One region of the Janthinobacterium sp. SUN137 genome, then DNA from elsewhere that is predicted to be linked to it. Evidence: predicted binding sites of a transcription regulator. Region 1 holds the regulator's gene; each other region holds the start of a gene.
What was found. Region 1 encodes HrcA, which represses chaperone genes, less so after heat shock. Its sites were predicted from a motif close to TTAGCACTCNNNNNNNNNGAGTGCTAA; they were not measured.

Region 1 (5,544 bases):
CCTCGATGGCGGCCAGATCGACGGCTTGCGCGAACGCAAGGTCGTCTAAAGAAAAACGCCGGGCAGTGGCAACACTGTCCGGCGTTTTTTATTGATTCAGCCTTATTTCAGCACCAGTTTCAGCGCCGGCTTTTCACCGTAATCTTCATAGCGCTCGTTGATGCCGGCGATACAAAACGTGATTTCTTCCAGTAAATCAGGCACTTGCGCCTTCATGCTTTCGGCGTCCTGCACCACGATGTCCAGCACTTCGTTCGGTTTCAAACGGAACTGCGTCATGTTTTCGTCGTCGCGCAGGTAGCTGAGGCAATCGACCCAGGCATCCATGCTGTTGCCGTAAAACTCGGGGAAACCGAAGGCTTGCACGCATTGCGCGTGAAAGCTCGCTGCGTCGGTGATGTCTTTTCCATTCAGGATGGCAGTGGCCATGGTCTTCCTCAGTTCTTCAGCGACAGCACATCCTGCATGTCGAACAGGCCGGTGGGCTTGTCGGCCAGGAAACGCGCGGCGCGCAGGGCGCCGTGGGCGTAGGTGACGCGGCTGCTCGACTTGTGGCTGATCTCGATGCGCTCGCCGATGCCGGCAAACAACACCGTATGGTCGCCCACGATATCGCCGCCGCGGATGGTGGCAAAGCCGATGGTCGACGGGTCGCGTTCGCCCGTCACGCCTTCGCGGCCGTACACGGCGCATTCCTTCAAGTCGCGTCCCAGAGCGCCGGCCACCACTTCACCCATTTGCAGGGCCGTGCCCGATGGCGCATCGACCTTGAAGCGGTGATGGGCTTCGATAATTTCAATGTCGTAGCCTTCGGACAGGCTTTTCGCAGCCAGTTCCAGCAGTTTCATGGTGACATTCACGCCCACGCTCATGTTCGGCGCGAACATGATGGCCGTCTTTTCGGCGGCGGCGGCAATGGCGGCCTTGCCAGCGTCATCGAAACCGGTGGTGCCGATGATCATCTTGATGCCGTGCTCGGCGCAATATGCCAGGTGCTGCAAAGTGCCTTCAGGGCGCGTGAAATCGATCAGGAAGTCGGCGTTCGCCAGGCCCTTCGCCAGGTCGGACTCCGTCAGCACGCCGGCCGGCTTGCCGAGGAAGGCGGCCGCATCCTGTCCGATCGACGGCGAACCGGCACGGTCGAGCGCGCCGGCCAGCACGGCGTCGGGCGCATTGCTGACCGCTTCGATCAGGATATGGCCCATGCGGCCGCTGGCGCCAGCGATGGCAATTTTCAGTTCAGTCATTTTATTCTCTTACAGCAACTTATTTGGTGGGTTCGGCAGCAGGTGCAGGTGCAGGCTCGGCGGCAGGCGTCACTTCCGGCTTGCTCACAGGAATGGCAGGGGCGGCATCGGCCGGCACAGGCACGGCGCTCGGCGCCACGGGCGACGGCACGGCGGCGGCTGGCGCGTCGGCCTTGGCGACCTTGGCGAACGGCGACGGACCGGCGATGCGGTCGATGTATTCTTTCTCCGTCGGCAAGTTACCGCCTTCGAAACGTTCAACCTTGCCATCCTTGCCGAAGTACACGACCACGCGGCTGCTGGTGGTTTCGCCACTGCCCCGTGCCAGGCGGAATGGATAATCCCAGCGGTCGGCATGGAAGATATCGGTCAGCAGCGAGGTGCCGAGGACGAAACGCACCTGATCGCGCGTCATGCCCACTTTCAACTGGGCCAGCATCTCTTCGGAGACAAAGTTGCCTTGTTGAATGTCAGGACGGTAGGGCGAGAAAAACCACATGAATTTTTGCAGCGGCGTAATGGTGGTCGTTTGTGCGCCCTGTTCGGGAACCAGTTCCTTGCCTTCTTTTTGAGCAGCTGCCGGCTTTTCGCCCAGGATGCCACGGTTGGCGCAGCCGGACATGGCCAGCGCGACACAGACCATGCCTGCCAAGACTGGTGCTCGAAATGGAATACGGTGCCAGAGAGATGGCAATACAGCCGGTGTTACGCGCATAAATGACCTCAATTGGATGAACAAAACGCCAGGAGTGACCGGCCCGCCAAAAAAAAGCATATTTTGGCACTCCCCGACAAAACGCTATATGATAAAGCACCTGACCCACATACGAGCAACAAACATGAGTAACAATCCTAGTGATCTCAAGGCAAGCGGCCTGAAAGCCACCCTGCCACGGCTGAAGATACTCGATATCTTCCAGAGTAGCCCGGTACGCCACCTGACCGCGGAAGACGTCTACAAGATTCTGCTGGCCGACAATATGGATGTCGGTTTAGCAACTGTCTACCGCGTCCTCACGCAATTCGAACAGGCCGGCTTGCTCAATCGCAACCATTTTGAAACCGGCAAGGCGATTTTCGAGCTCAACGAAGGCTCCCACCACGACCATCTGGTGTGCCTCGACTGTGGCCGGGTCGAAGAATTCTTCGACGAAGACATCGAAGTGCGCCAGCAAAAAGTGGCCGAAGAGCGCGGCTTCAAGATCGCCGAACACGCTTTGGCCATCTATGGCAACTGCATCAAGACGGCTTGCCCGCACAAAACCGCCTGACCCAAGCCGGCCGTTTCCGCAAGGGACCGGCCGGCGCGTCAGGCAGTACGATCAATGATGGCTCAGCGCGCTTGACAGCAGCTTGGCCGTGATATCGACGATCGGGATGACGCGCTCGTAAGCCATGCGCGTCGGCCCGATCACTCCCAACGTTCCCACGATCTTGCCGTTGACTTCATACGGCGCCGTCACCACGCTCATCTCATCCATCGGCACCAGGTTCGATTCGCCGCCGATAAAAATCTGCACGCCCGTCGCCTTGCTCGACACGTCGAGCAACTGCATCAAGCCCGTTTTTTGCTCGAACATGTCGAACATCTGGCGCAGCGAATGCATGTTCGACGACAGATCGCTCACGCTGAGCAAGTTGCGCTCGCCGGAAATCACCATGTCGTCGCTATGGTCGGCCATCGCTTCGCTGCCCGCTTCCACGGCCGCCTGCATCAAACTGCCCATATCGTCGCGCAACTGGCGCAATTCGCCCTGCAGGCGCACGCGCACGGCGTCGAAGGACAGGCCGCCATAATTCTGGTTGATGTAATTGGCCGATTGCACCAGTTGCGCCGGCGTATAGTCGGCCTCCGTCAGCAATAAACGGTTCTGCACGTCGCCGCCTGGGGCGACGATGACGAGCAGGATGCGTTTTTCCGACAGACGCAGGAATTCGATTTGCTGGAACACGGATTCGCGGCGCGGACTGAGCACGACGCCGGCAAACTGCGACAGCGACGACAGCATCTGCGCCGCGTTGGCGATGGTTTTTTGCGGTTGCGGCGTCTGCAGGCGCATGCGCGATTCCACCAGGTGCTCGTCCAGGTGCCGCACGGTCAGCAAGGTGTCGACAAAGATGCGGTAGCCGCGCGGCGTGGGGATGCGTCCGGCCGAGGTATGCGGACTGGACACATAACCGAGCTCTTCCAGGTCGGCCATGATGTTGCGGATCGTGGCCGGCGACAGGTCCAGGCCGGAAATTTTCGACAAGGCGCGCGAACCGACCGGCAGGCCGTCGGCGATATATCGCTCGACCAGGGCTTTCAGCAGTGTTTGGGCACGTGTATCGAGTTGCATGGTGTTTTATTTAGGCAAGTATTTTGTTAAGCAAGCGGCAACGAAAGCGGCCGAACGTGCATCAACAGCGCCTATTATGCACGTTCGCCCGGCCTGCGGCGATCAATCTTCCAGTTGCCCTTGCAGCCACAGCAACAATTCATCAAAGTTGGCGCAGATGGCGTCGGGCTGCACGCCGGCGGCCAGGTGCGCATCGCTGCCCTTGCGGTTCATCCAGACGGCGCGCATGCCCGCCCCCTGCGCTCCCGTCACGTCGAAATACAGGTCGTCGCCCACATACACGGCTTCATGGGGCGCGACGTCCAGCGCGGCGCAAGCTGCCAGGAAGATGCTGGCGTCGGGCTTGGCCACGCCAAAAGCGCTGGCGGCGATCGATACCTTGAAATGCTGCGCCAGGCCGATAATGTCAAGGTCCGCATTGCCATTCGAGATCGAACCGACCAGCATGCGCTGGCGCATCCAGGCCAGGCCCGGCAAGACGTCGTCATAGGGCTGGACGCGGTTGCGCGCGGCCAGGAATTGCAGGATAGCGCCGTCGACCAGGGCGGGATCCTCGCCGGCAGCCTCGAAGGCGGCCAGCAAGCCCGCGCGGCGCAACTCGATCAGGTTGCCATGGAAATGCGGTTGTTCATTGAGCATGGCCAGGCGGTGCTGGCGCAGCACCTCGATGGAAAACTGCTGCGCCACCTTGGGCGCATGCGTGGCCAGCCAATCGTGCAGCAGGGTTTCCGCGGCGGCAATCACGGGCGCGATGGGCCACAAGGTATCGTCGAGGTCGAACAGGATGGCCTTGGGCGGCACGGCGGGTTTTACGGGGGCAAGAGACATGGGACTCACAATGGGATGCTGCGTCACGGTGCGCAGGGTGCGCCTATTGTCGCACCGATCGCCGCCGCCGGCATGGCTGCGCCCCCGTGAAATGGGGCCGGGCCAGCGCTTCCTGGCGAAAAATTGTTACAGGGTGATACAAGGCAAGGTCATCGAGCTTGCCAGATAGACTAAAATAGGCGCCATTCCAATGCGGCGCCAGCGTCCGCGTTGCGCTACCCAACCTAATTCGTTTTGGAGAATGTATGAAAAATTTGTACCTGCGCTCGATGCTGGCGGCGGCTTGCGCCGTCACACTGGCAGCCTGCGGCGGCAGCGGCGGCAACCTGTATCTGCAAGTCTCAGTCAGCGACCTGGCCAAGGATGGCCTGATTCTCCAGAATGACGGCGAACGCTTGCCGGTTACTGCGGGCCAGACCAACGTTGCCTTCACCAAGCTGGTGAAGACCGATGATCGCTACAATATCACCATCGCGGAACAGCCCAAGGGCGCCGTTTGCACCATCATCAATGGCGTTGGCAAGGCATCGAGCTACTCCGTGACCACGGCCGTGGTGAGCTGCAAGACCAACACCTACCCGCTGACAGGCACGATCACGGGCCTGACCGCCGGCAACTTGCGCCTGGTGATGGGCTCCACCGGCATCACCCTGTCGGCTGGCGCCACCGCCTACACATTCGAATCGGTAGCTGACGGCGCCCCGTACGGTATTTCCATACTGGCTCAGCCAACGGGCCTGACGTGCCGCTTCCAGGGTTCAAAGAGTGCCGACGCCAGCGATACGGTCGGCACGATGGGCTCTGCCGCCACGACCGCGGCCACACTTGACTGCACGCCGCAGTAATCCTTGCGATCCGTCACCTATTTTTTGGAGAATTACATGAAGTTATCCTGCTTGCGCCCACTCGCCGCGCTGCTGCTGACCCTGGGACTGGCCGCTTGCGGCGGCAAGGCCTCGTATGAGGTCAGCGGCACGATCTCAGGCTTGAACAATGAAGGATTGATCCTGGCCAATGGCGGCGACCCCCTGCCGGTTCCTGCGGGGAAAACAAACTTCACCTTTGCCAAGCGCATCGACTACGGCACCGCGTATGACATCACCGTCAAGCAACAACCGGCCCACATGACT
Region 2 (5,544 bases), 730 kb from region 1:
CGGCCGCCATCGCCCACGCGCCGTCGCGCGGCGGCCTGGTCACGGCCAGCATCGGCCTGGCCTTGAGTGACGCAGGACAAACGCCGGAAGCATTGCTGGCCGCCGCCGACCAGGCCCTGTACCGGGCCAAGCAGAATGGCCGCAACCGGGTCGAAGTCTAGGCTTTCAGCTTGCCGGTAATGACTTTCCATTGCGCCGGCGTCACGGGCGTGATCGACAGGCGACTGCCCTTCTTCAGCAGCAGCATGTCTTCCAGCTCCGGCATCTGGCGCATCTCGGACAGGGGCAGCAGCGCCGTCTTCTTCAGGCCGCGCACGTCGACGCTGATCCAGCGCGGCTGTTCAGGCGTCGCCTTGGCATCGAAATATTTGCCGCCCGCTTCAAACTGGCTGTGATCGGGATACGCGCCGCTGGCCACTTCAGCCACGCCCGCCACGCCCGGCTGCGGGCAGCTGGAATGGTAGAACAACACGCCATCGCCCGGCTGCATGCCATCGCGCATGAAGTTGCGCGCCTGGTAGTTGCGCACGCCAAACCACGGCATGGTGTGCTGCGGCGCGGCCATCAGGTCGTCGATGCTCACTTCATCGGGTTCGGATTTCATCAGCCAGTATTGTTTCATGTTCACTCCCTATCAAAAGCAACAGGCGTAAAAAAACGGCTGAGCATGATGCTGCAACCGTTTTCTTGGTACTGCAAATTGGGCCCCGCCTGTGCCGCTATGCCGGCATCCCGAACCAAACGGTTCAAGGTGGTCACGTTAGTTCAATTTCGGGTTCGTCGAACGAGCGACGCTCACTCCCATCAAACAAAATTCGCAACCGATGCGCATAAATGGTTCAAGGAATATATGGCAATCGCGAACACCGCAGGGTAGACCCAAGTTTACTCCTTTGATCGCGCATCGCAAAGACAAATCGTCGCGTACGCGCTTAAAAAAGGTTTTCCTGGGGCGTCAGAGCACTATCCAATACTGTGTGCATGGCCGAGATTTTCTGCTTCACTTCCAGTATCGTCAATTCCGACAGCGGACCTTGCGGCGACTTCACGGACAGGAATTCCGCAGCCACGCCCAAGGCGGCCAGCACGGCGATGCGGTCGTTGCCCTTGACCTTGCCCGCGTCGCGGATGGCTTTCATTTTGCTATCGAGATAGATCGCCGCTTCGCGCAGCGCGCGCTCTTCGCCGTCGCGGCACACCATGCTGTAGGACTGGCCCATGATATTGACATCGACACGCGGCATTACGCTTCCTTCTCGTTCTCGGCAATATAGGCGCCCGCTTCCGAAGCGGCTTGCTCCAGGCCAGCTTGCACCAGTTCGGGAATTTTTTCCAGCAACGCTTCCACCCGCTCCTGCGCCTCGCGCATGCGTTGCACGTACAGGGCGTTGTCGGCGGCCAGCGCGGCATTGTCCTTGCGCAATTGCGCGTTTTCACGGCGCAGCGCATGGGTCATTTCGGCCAGCAGGCCTATTTTGTCGGATAATTCGTTGAATTCGGAAATCATCCCGCCACTATAGGGCGGACGCTCCATGGGCGTCAATCGAATCACGCCGCTGTCACACATATTTACATCAATGCAGGGCAGTTGGCGGACAATACACGCTTTTTCCGGCGCTTTTCGCCATCTGCACGCATCCGCCAGCGCCGCGATGGCAGCGTTTTACTCGTCGACGTAATCGGGTTCGATATCCAGTCCGCCATAGCGGTTTTCGCAAGAGCGGCGCGTCAGCGTCTGTTGTCCACTCTTGCCGTCAAGCACCATCGTCAAGTCGCGGCAAGTACTGCGGTAGCTGCCAGGTTTGGCGTCCGTCCCCGAAGGCGTCAGGCGCACTGCCAGCGGCACCGCATTGCCCAGGCCCTTGTTGCTCCACTGGCGCGTCTTGCCATCCTCTTCATCCTTCAAGGTGCGCACGGCGGCCGTCAGCAAGGCTTGTTTTTCCTTGGCATTCAGCTTGGCGATGGTCACGTCGGACAGGAATGGCGGATACACGACGGGCGCCGGATCCTTGCCCTGCACATCCCAGCGGCCGCTGTTTTGCGAACAGGTGCGGCGGCTCAGGTCCTGCGACTTGTCGCCTGCCGTGACGACGAATTTCAGGTCGCGGCAGACGTGCGCCTTCAGGCTGTGCTCCGTCATGCCGGAGTTGCTGAAGTTATACGTGACTTTCACCAGCACGCCGCGGTCGCCGCCGTTATCCCACACATGGGCTTCCTGGTCGTCGTCGTCCTTGTTCAAGTCGTTGAACAAGTCATTGAGCAGCATGTCCTTTTCCAGCGGGGTCAAAGCCGCCACGGTGATTTCATCGACGATGGTGGGCGTTTGTGCGGCGGCATTGCCCAGGCAGGCGAGGCCGATGACGGTAGCGCCCAGCAGGCGCAGGGCGGGACGGGAAAGCGGGAATGGCATGGTGTTCTTTCTGGCGCGAGCGGTGATATGTGGCGATATTGATATGCAATTGCAATCATCTTATCAAATTTCATAGTCAAACTCTGTTTCCTGTGCGTACAGGAACACCCCCTCTCCGAACGACATGCTAGAGTCGCGCCTGTTGCTGACGCCCGGGAACGAGGCTTGTGCTGGCGCAAACCCTGTGTAGATGCAGGCTCTGCTCAGCATCTATCTATATGTTCCCCTTGAATAAGCCCCCTACCGTCCCTATAATTAGCACTCGTTAGTAGAGAGTGCTAACAAACTCTTTCGTAGCAATCCTCAGGACATGATGGTGTATGCCGGACAACAGCAGGGAACGCTACGCGGCGGGCGACGCCGCGATGCCACCACTGCCCAGCGCCGGCACGCACTCGATGCCATGGGGTTTGCTTGACCGTTGCGGGCTGCTTTCAACGGCGGTCACTGAAAGCAGGCCTGGCGCTGCGCCAGGCATGTATTCATTTAGCAACACTTATCCATTGAACTTTAAGGAGTTTTGTATGAATCTGCGCCCATTGAACGATCGCGTCATCGTCAAACGCCTCGACCAGGAAACCAAAACTGCGTCCGGCCTCATCATTCCTGATGCAGCTGCTGAAAAACCGGATCAAGGCGAAGTCCTTGCCGTAGGCAATGGCAAGATTCTCGACGACGGCAAAGTCCGTCCTCTGGATGTCAAAGTGGGCGACCGCGTCCTGTTCGGCAAGTACGCCGGCCAAACCGTCAAAGTTGACGGCGATGAGCTGCTGGTCATGCGCGAAGAAGACATCATGGCGATCGTCGTCAAGTAATTGTTTCCACGTTGTAGACAGATACATCCCGAAACTCAGGAGAATTGAACATGGCAGCTAAAGAAGTAGTATTCGGCGACGCAGCGCGCGCCAAGATGGTCGAAGGCGTCAACATCCTCGCCAACGCAGTCAAAGTAACGCTGGGCCCGAAAGGCCGCAACGTGGTCCTGGAGCGCTCGTTCGGCGCCCCTACCGTCACCAAGGATGGTGTGTCGGTAGCGAAAGAAGTTGAACTCAAAGACAAGCTCATGAACATGGGCGCGCAAATGGTCAAGGAAGTTGCTTCCCGCACCAGCGACAACGCCGGCGACGGCACCACCACCGCGACCGTGCTGGCACAAGCCATCGTGCGCGAAGGCATGAAGTTCGTTGCCGCCGGCATGAACCCGATGGACCTGAAGCGCGGTATCGACAAGGCTGTTGCAGCCACCGTCGAAGAACTGGCGAAAATCGCCCGTCCTTGCACTACGACCAAGGAAATCGCCCAAGTTGGCGCGATCTCGGCCAACTCGGACTACTCGATCGGCGAGCGTATCGCTGAAGCGATGGAAAAAGTCGGCAAAGAAGGCGTCATCACCGTAGAAGACGGCAAGTCGCTGAACGACGAGCTGGACATCGTTGAAGGCATGCAGTTCGACCGCGGCTACCTGTCGCCATACTTCATCAACAACCCAGAGAAACAAGTTGCCGTACTGGACAGCCCATTCGTCCTGCTGTGCGACAAGAAAATCTCGAACATCCGTGACCTGCTGCCGGTACTGGAACAAGTCGCAAAAGCTGGCCGTCCACTGCTGATCATCGCGGAAGACATCGAAGGCGAAGCGCTGGCGACCCTGGTTGTGAACAACATCCGCGGCATCCTGAAAACTTGCGCAGTGAAAGCCCCTGGCTTCGGCGACCGCCGCAAAGCCATGCTGGAAGACATCGCTGTCCTGACCGGCGGCCAAGTGATCGCTGAAGAAGTCGGCCTGACCCTGGAAAAAGTGACCCTGGCCGAACTGGGCCAGGCGAAACGCATCGAAGTGGGCAAGGAAAACACCATCGTTATCGATGGCGCCGGCGAAGCTGCCTCGATCGAAGCACGCGTGAAACAAGTACGCGTACAGATCGAAGAAGCGACCTCGGACTACGACCGTGAAAAACTGCAAGAGCGCGTCGCCAAACTGGCTGGCGGCGTTGCCGTGATCAAGGTTGGCGCAGCCACCGAAGTCGAAATGAAAGAGAAAAAAGCCCGCGTTGAAGATGCACTGCACGCAACCCGCGCTGCCGTGGAAGAAGGCATCGTGCCTGGCGGTGGCGTAGCCCTGCTGCGCGCACGCGCCAACATCACGGTCAAGGGCGACAATCCTGATCAAGACGCTGGTATCAAGATCGTCCTGCGCGCAATGGAAGAGCCACTGCGCATGATCGTGCAAAACGCTGGCGAAGAAGCTTCGGTCGTCGTGGCAGCCGTACTGGCTGGCTCGGGCAACTACGGCTACAACGCTGCCAACGGCACGTATGGCGACATGGTTGAAATGGGCGTCCTGGACCCAGCCAAAGTGACCCGTTCGGCGCTGCAAAACGCCGCTTCGATCGCTTCGCTGATGCTGACGACCGACTGCATGGTCTGCGAAATCGCTGACGACAAAGCAGGCGGCGGCATGGGCGGCGGCATGGGTGGTATGGGCGGCATGGGCGGCATGGACGGCATGATGTAATGTCCGGCGGCCAGTCGCGCAGGCGACGGCGCGACTGGCCGCATACGCAGGGACAGGGCTGGCAGACCAAAAGCTGCCAGCGCCTCCCGGCGGCCCCGAAAGCCACCTTCTACGGAAGGTGGCTTTTTTTCGCCTGGCGCACCCTCAGTTCTGGCCGAGGCTCTCCGGATACACGATGGACGATGCATAATCAATGCGATTCTCCGTATCATCGGGCGGCAGACTGTTCGCGGCATATTTGATACCGGCAGCCAGCAAAGTCATGCTATGCCGCCCGAATGCCCCGACATCAACGTCGGGAAAAGTCATGCGGATGTCGCGCCGGTGATCACGCGTTTGATTGAATTTGGTCGATACCTTGCGGACAAACGACAGCGCCTCGCCATCAAGATACACACGGTAGATATTCGGATCCGTCGTCACCACGCACCCGCGCCAATGCAAGAAGAACCAGCCGGTTGCCGGGCTGGGATCAAAGGCAATCGTTGCGCGCACATCGCACGCCTTGCTGCTATACGCCAGATGTTGCGCCAAGCCCCCTCCCAGCGAGTGGCCGACCAGGTCGATGGGCGCTTGCACGCCCTCGGACCTGTTCTTGGCTGCCTTGCAGACAGGCGAC
Region 3 (5,544 bases), on a different contig from region 1:
TCGACGACGCCCTGTACGAAGAGCTGGAAGCGGCGCTGCTGATGTCGGACGCCGGCATCGACGCCACGGAATTCCTGCTGACGGAATTGAAGAAAAAGGTCAAGGAAGACAAGCTGCTCGACGCGGCCGCCGTCAAGGCCGCCCTGAAAGTGCTGCTGATCGACCTGCTCTCGCCGCTGGAAAAGCGCTTCGAGCTGGGCCGCCACAAGCCGCTGGTGATGATGATTTCCGGCGTGAATGGCGCCGGCAAGACGACCACCATCGGCAAGCTGGCCAAGCACATGCAGTCGAATAACCAGTCCGTGCTGCTGGCCGCGGGCGACACCTTCCGCGCCGCAGCACGCGAACAGTTGATGGTCTGGGGCGAACGCAACAACGTCACCGTGATTTCGCAGGAATCGGGCGATCCGGCCGCCGTGGCCTACGACTCCGTGCAATCGGCGAAGGCGCGCGGCATCGACGTGGTCATGGTCGACACGGCGGGACGTTTGCCGACGCAGTTGCACCTGATGGAAGAATTGAAGAAAATCAAGCGCGTGATCGGCAAGGGCATGGATGGCGCGCCGCATGAAACTCTGCTTGTGATCGACGGCAACACGGGCCAGAATGCCCTCACGCAAGTGAAGGCCTTCGACGATGCCCTGCAACTGAGCGGCCTGGTGATTACCAAGCTGGACGGTACCGCCAAGGGCGGCGTGCTGGCGGCGATTGCCCGCGTGCGTCCCGTGCCCGTGTATTTCATCGGCATCGGTGAGAAAATTGAAGACTTGCAGCCTTTCGTGGCTGCCGAATTTGTCGAAGCGCTGCTAGGATAAGCCTATACATGATTGAATTTCAGCACGTCTCCAAGCAATACTCCGCCGACGCCGTGGCGCTCAGCGACATTTCCCTCAATATTGCCAAAGGCGAGCTGGTGTTTTTAGCGGGCCCGTCCGGCGCCGGCAAATCCACCTTGCTGAAAATGATCGCCGCCATGGAACGCCCCACGTCGGGCAAGCTGATCGTCAATGGCCAGGACATGGCGAAGATCAAGCCGGCCGGCGTGCCATTTTTGCGCCGCAACATGGGCCTGATCTTCCAGCAGCAAAAATTGCTCAACGACCGCTCCATCCTGGCCAACGTCATGCTGCCGCTGCTCGTCGTCGGCGCCCACAAGACGGCCGCCGAACAGCGCGCGCGCGCCGCGCTCGATAAAGTCGGCTTGCTGGACCGCGCCATGGCGCGCCCCCTGTCGCTGTCGGGCGGCGAGCAGCAGCGCGTGTCAATCGCGCGCGCCATCGTCAACCGGCCGCAGATCATCCTGGCCGACGAACCGACGGCCAACCTGGACCGCGCCAGCGCCAACAAGGTGCTCGACGCCCTGAAAGCGTTCCACTCCGTGGGCGTGACTTGCCTCATTTCCAGCCATGACGAACAGATGCTCGACGCCGCCGCCCGCGTGATCCACCTGAAAAACGGCCAACTGGTGGCCATCGACAAGGCTACGCAAGCGCCCGTGTTCGCGCCGCCCGACCCCGATTTCGCCCCCGGCGCCGGGGATGACGCGGGAGAACAGGCATGAGAGGCTGGTTCCGTCAACATCGCTTCGCCCTCGGTTCGGCGCTGATCCACTTGCGCAAGTCGCCGGGCGGCTTCCTATTGAACGTGCTCGTCGTCGCCATCGCCCTGTCGCTGCCGTTCGCCGGCTTGACCATGCTCGACAATGTCCGCCCCATGTCGGAACAGATGTCGGTCGACCCGGAAATCAGCGTCTTCCTGAAGATCGACACGCCGCGCGAACAAGCCGTGGGCCTGGCCGGCGCCATGCGCAAGATTGTCGGCGAGCAAAAGGCGAAGATCGTCTTCATCCCGCGCGAACAGGCGCTGGACTCGCTGAAAAACAAGAACGGCCTGGCCGATGTGCTGAGCACCCTGGGCGACAATCCCCTGCCCGACAGCTATGTGCTGAAACTCGATGCCTTCAGCAGCGCCAGCGAAGCGCAGGATGTCGATGCCGTGGCGGAACAGCTGCGCCACTTGCCCGGCGTGGAATCGGCGCAAGTCGATTCGGCCTGGGTCAAGCGCCTGGCCGCCCTGCTGGGCGTGCTGCGCCTGGTGTTGCTGCTGCTGGCCATTACCCTGGGCGTGGCCGTGATCGCCGTCGTCTTCAACACCATCCGCCTGCAAGTGATGCAGCAGCGCGATGAAATCAGCATCTCGAAATTGATCGGCGCGACGGACACCTTCATCCACCGCCCCTTCTATTACACGGGCGCGCTGCTGGGCTTGTGCGCCGGCGCGCTGGCCCTGGGCGCCGTGGCGCTGGCCTTGCAGCCGCTGAACACGGCGATTGCCGAGTTTGCCCGCCTGTATGCGTCCGAATTCCAGCTGGTGCCGCTGGCGCCGCTGCCGATGGCCGGCTTGCTGGCCGTCAGCGCCGGCCTGGGCCTGATCGGCGCCTTCCTGTGCGTGCAGCGCCACCTGGCGCGCCTGAACTGATCTTCTTTCCCATGGCGGCGCCTCCGGTGCCGCCATGCACCCTCCCCATACTGCTGTTATCTTGATATTAAGCAAGTATTCTTAAGGTTCGCTTCAGCCAGAGGCCGTAGACTGGCTACGTTGTCGTGAAGCGGCCTGCAGCACTGTTCAGATCGCTATTCAGACATATTTATCAGGCATTCATTCGCCATAGCATTTAGGCTATCAGATCGATTAAATGTGCTGATTGGCACTCTCAAGCAGAGAGTGCTAATATAGGGACATACCAACAGCAGAACCGCCATGGACGCCAGATCAAGATGGTGCCGCGATCTGCAAAGTGCAAGACCGAATACGCAAAAACGACGATACAAGCTGCCACGTCGCGTGACGTGGCCAACTGGAACAAAGCAAGACTACGAGGGAGAAAACATGACTATGATGTCCGCAACGTCCGCATTGGTTCCGACCAAAAGTAATGCGCTGGGCCTCGGGTTCACTGGCAATCTGGGCAATATCGACGCCTATATTTCGGCCGTGAACCGCCTGCCCATGTTGACCCACGACGAAGAAATTTCGCTGGCGACACGCCTGCGCGAAAAAAATGACCTGGCCGCCGCGCAAGAACTGGTGCTGTCGCACCTGCGCCTGGTGGTCTCGATTGCCCGCGGCTACCTGGGCTATGGCTTGCCGCACGCCGACCTGATTCAGGAAGGCAATATCGGCTTGATGAAAGCCGTGAAACGTTTCGATCCGGACCAGGGCGTGCGCCTGGTCTCGTACGCCATGCACTGGGTGAAAGCCGAGATGCATGAGTACATCCTGAAAAACTGGCGCCTGGTCAAGGTCGCGACGACGAAGGCGCAGCGCAAGCTGTTCTTCAACCTGCGCAGCCACAAGACGGGCCTGGATGCGATGACGCCGAAGCAGATCGATGCGCTGGCCAAGCTGCTCGACGTGAAACGCGAAGAAGTGATCGAGATGGAAACGCGTTTGAGCGGCCGCGACATCGCGCTGGAATCGCCGACCGACGATGAAGACGACAAGTTTTCGCCGATCGCCTACCTGTCGTCGGAGCAAAGCGAGCCGACCAAGGTGCTGGAAGCGGAACAAGTGACGCGCCTGCAATCGGAAGGCCTGGAAACGGCCCTGTCCAAGCTGGACGCCCGTTCGCGCCGCATCATCGAAGCGCGCTGGCTGGCCAACGACGACGGTTCCGGCGCCACCCTGCACGCGCTGGCGGAAGAGTTCGGCGTATCGGCCGAGCGCATCCGCCAGATCGAAGTGGCAGCGCTGAAAAAAATGAAGGGCGCGCTGGCGGCCTACGTGTAATCGCAAGCAATGCCGCAATGTAAAAGGCGCCGCAAGGCGCCTTTTAGTTTTACAACTTGATGTTTATCAACAGATAAACATGGCAGCCAGTTAAGCTGCAGCCAGGCCCTTGCTGATCAATTCAGCAACGACTTCATTCAGATCCGCGCCGCGCTCCTTGGCCAGGGTCTGCAATTGCAAGACCAGATCGCTGTTCAGCTTGACGGCGAATGGCACCAGGCCCAGGGCCTGGTCGCGCTTGCGCTGTTCGCGGCGGTCGACGACCACCGCTTCCTTACCGAATGCACCGGCGCCGGGAACATTCATCTTTCCCATCAGTTTCTTGGCATCGCTTTTGGCCAGGTCGGTTTTTTTCATGGTTGTTTCCTGATTTTCAAAACAGCCATTCTACGCAGTAATCGGCGCGCCGCGTGGCTCGCGCCTCAATTCATCGGCAGCACGCCAATAGTGCGCCGGAAAAATATCATTTTGTTACTATCATTTTATCCCACGCGTGAACAAGCACGCCGGGGACGCTCCACCTGAAAGGAAAAACATGTCTACTCTGAACCGCTCTTATCGCACCGTGCTGCTTCCCCTGTTCTTCGCCTGCCTGGCCATGCTGGCGGGCTGCGGCGCGGCCGGCAGCGCCGGCGACGCGGAAAACACGCCGCGCAGCGTCACCCACGTGCTTTCGCCGGGCGAACAGGTGGCCATCACGGCCACCGATACCCTGAAACTCGAACGCGTCAACGACAGCCGCTGCCGCAAGGGCGCCGTGTGCGTGTGGAAAGGTTACGTCAGCTACAGTTTCAGTTTGCTCAACAGCGCGGGCACGACCGACATCGTCCTGTCCGAGTCCATGCCCGGCGCCGCCAGTTCCGTCACCGTCAACCACCTGACGTTCACCTTGCTCGACGTCGACCCGGCCACGCCGCCGGCCCTGAATGCGGCCGAGCCCACCTACCGGGTCAAGGTGAAAATCACCCAGGGCGCGCTGCCCCGCTAATGGCTAGGCATCGTGGCGCCGCTGGCTGTCGGCGGGCGCCTGCTGCCGCTCCAGCATGCCGTAATCGCGCACGACGGCGGCGATGCGCAGCCGGTAATCGTCGAACACGCCGTGCCGGCCGGCCGATTGCGCCGCGCGGTGCGCTTCCAGCTGCCGCCACTGCGCCAGCGCCGCCTCGTCGCGAAAGAACGACAGCGACAGCAGTTTGCCTGGCTCGCTCAGGCTGCTGAAGCGCTCGATGGAAATGAAACCGTCCACCTCATCGAGCAGGGGCCGCAGGGACGCCGCCAGGTCCAGGTACTGTTGGCGTCCTGCGGCGCTGGGCCACACCTCGAAAATCACGGCAATCATGCGTTTGCTCCTTGCACAAAAACGGGGATGCGGGCGTTCAGCGACGGCAGATAACGCCACGCCAGCGGCAAGCTTTCCCATGCCCCGGCCCACGCCTGCAGGCAAGCCGTGGCGATGGCGAGCGCGATGGCCTGGCCCGGACAGGCGTGGCGGCCATGGCCGAAGCCCGACTCCGCCTGGCCGGCGCTGGCCAGCACGACGAGGATCATCTGCCCGGCCGGCACGCGCACGCCAGCGCATTCCACGGCATCCGCCGTGTAGCGGCGCGTGTTGTGGATGGCGGGATCGCGCAGGCTGACTTCGCGCAGCATGGCCGGCCACAGCTCGGGCGCGGCACTCAATTGCGTGGACAACTCCGGCTGCGCGCGCAAGGCCACGATGGCATTGCCCAGCAAGCCGGCCGTGGCGTCGCACGT

Region 2: the regulator HrcA is predicted to act here: its motif matches at 2,666-2,692, upstream of groES (co-chaperone GroES).
Region 3: the regulator HrcA is predicted to act here: its motif matches at 2,705-2,731, upstream of rpoH (RNA polymerase sigma factor RpoH).

The regions. Positions count from the first base shown of each region.
Region 1 covers NZ_JAPWHZ010000001.1:1,643,587-1,649,130, forward strand. The annotation lists gene O3298_RS07475 (CaiB/BaiF CoA-transferase family protein) at 1-49, shown strand, start outside; gene O3298_RS07480 (barstar family protein) at 103-429, opposite strand; gene dapB (4-hydroxy-tetrahydrodipicolinate reductase) at 438-1,247, opposite strand; gene O3298_RS07490 (outer membrane protein assembly factor BamE) at 1,267-1,890, opposite strand; gene fur (ferric iron uptake transcriptional regulator) at 2,087-2,518, shown strand; gene hrcA (heat-inducible transcriptional repressor HrcA) at 2,570-3,586, opposite strand; gene O3298_RS07505 (HAD family hydrolase) at 3,689-4,414, opposite strand; gene O3298_RS07510 (hypothetical protein) at 4,660-5,259, shown strand; gene O3298_RS07515 (hypothetical protein) at 5,296-5,544, shown strand, end outside.
Region 2 covers NZ_JAPWHZ010000001.1:913,064-918,607, forward strand. The annotation lists gene O3298_RS04220 (diguanylate cyclase) at 1-161, shown strand, start outside; gene O3298_RS04225 (EVE domain-containing protein) at 158-622, opposite strand; RNA gene ssrS (6S RNA) at 701-878, opposite strand; gene O3298_RS04235 (cell division protein ZapA) at 933-1,244, opposite strand; gene O3298_RS04240 (DUF904 domain-containing protein) at 1,244-1,534, opposite strand; gene O3298_RS04245 (hypothetical protein) at 1,664-2,410, opposite strand; gene groES (co-chaperone GroES) at 2,935-3,225, shown strand; gene groL (chaperonin GroEL) at 3,276-4,925, shown strand; gene O3298_RS04260 (hypothetical protein) at 5,070-5,544, opposite strand, start outside.
Region 3 covers NZ_JAPWHZ010000006.1:64,844-70,387, forward strand. The annotation lists gene ftsY (signal recognition particle-docking protein FtsY) at 1-815, shown strand, start outside; gene O3298_RS26885 (cell division ATP-binding protein FtsE) at 824-1,561, shown strand; gene ftsX (permease-like cell division protein FtsX) at 1,558-2,478, shown strand; gene rpoH (RNA polymerase sigma factor RpoH) at 2,896-3,789, shown strand; gene O3298_RS26900 (hypothetical protein) at 3,880-4,146, opposite strand; gene O3298_RS26905 (hypothetical protein) at 4,325-4,777, shown strand; gene O3298_RS26910 (antibiotic biosynthesis monooxygenase) at 4,781-5,128, opposite strand; gene O3298_RS26915 (cytochrome P450) at 5,125-5,544, opposite strand, start outside.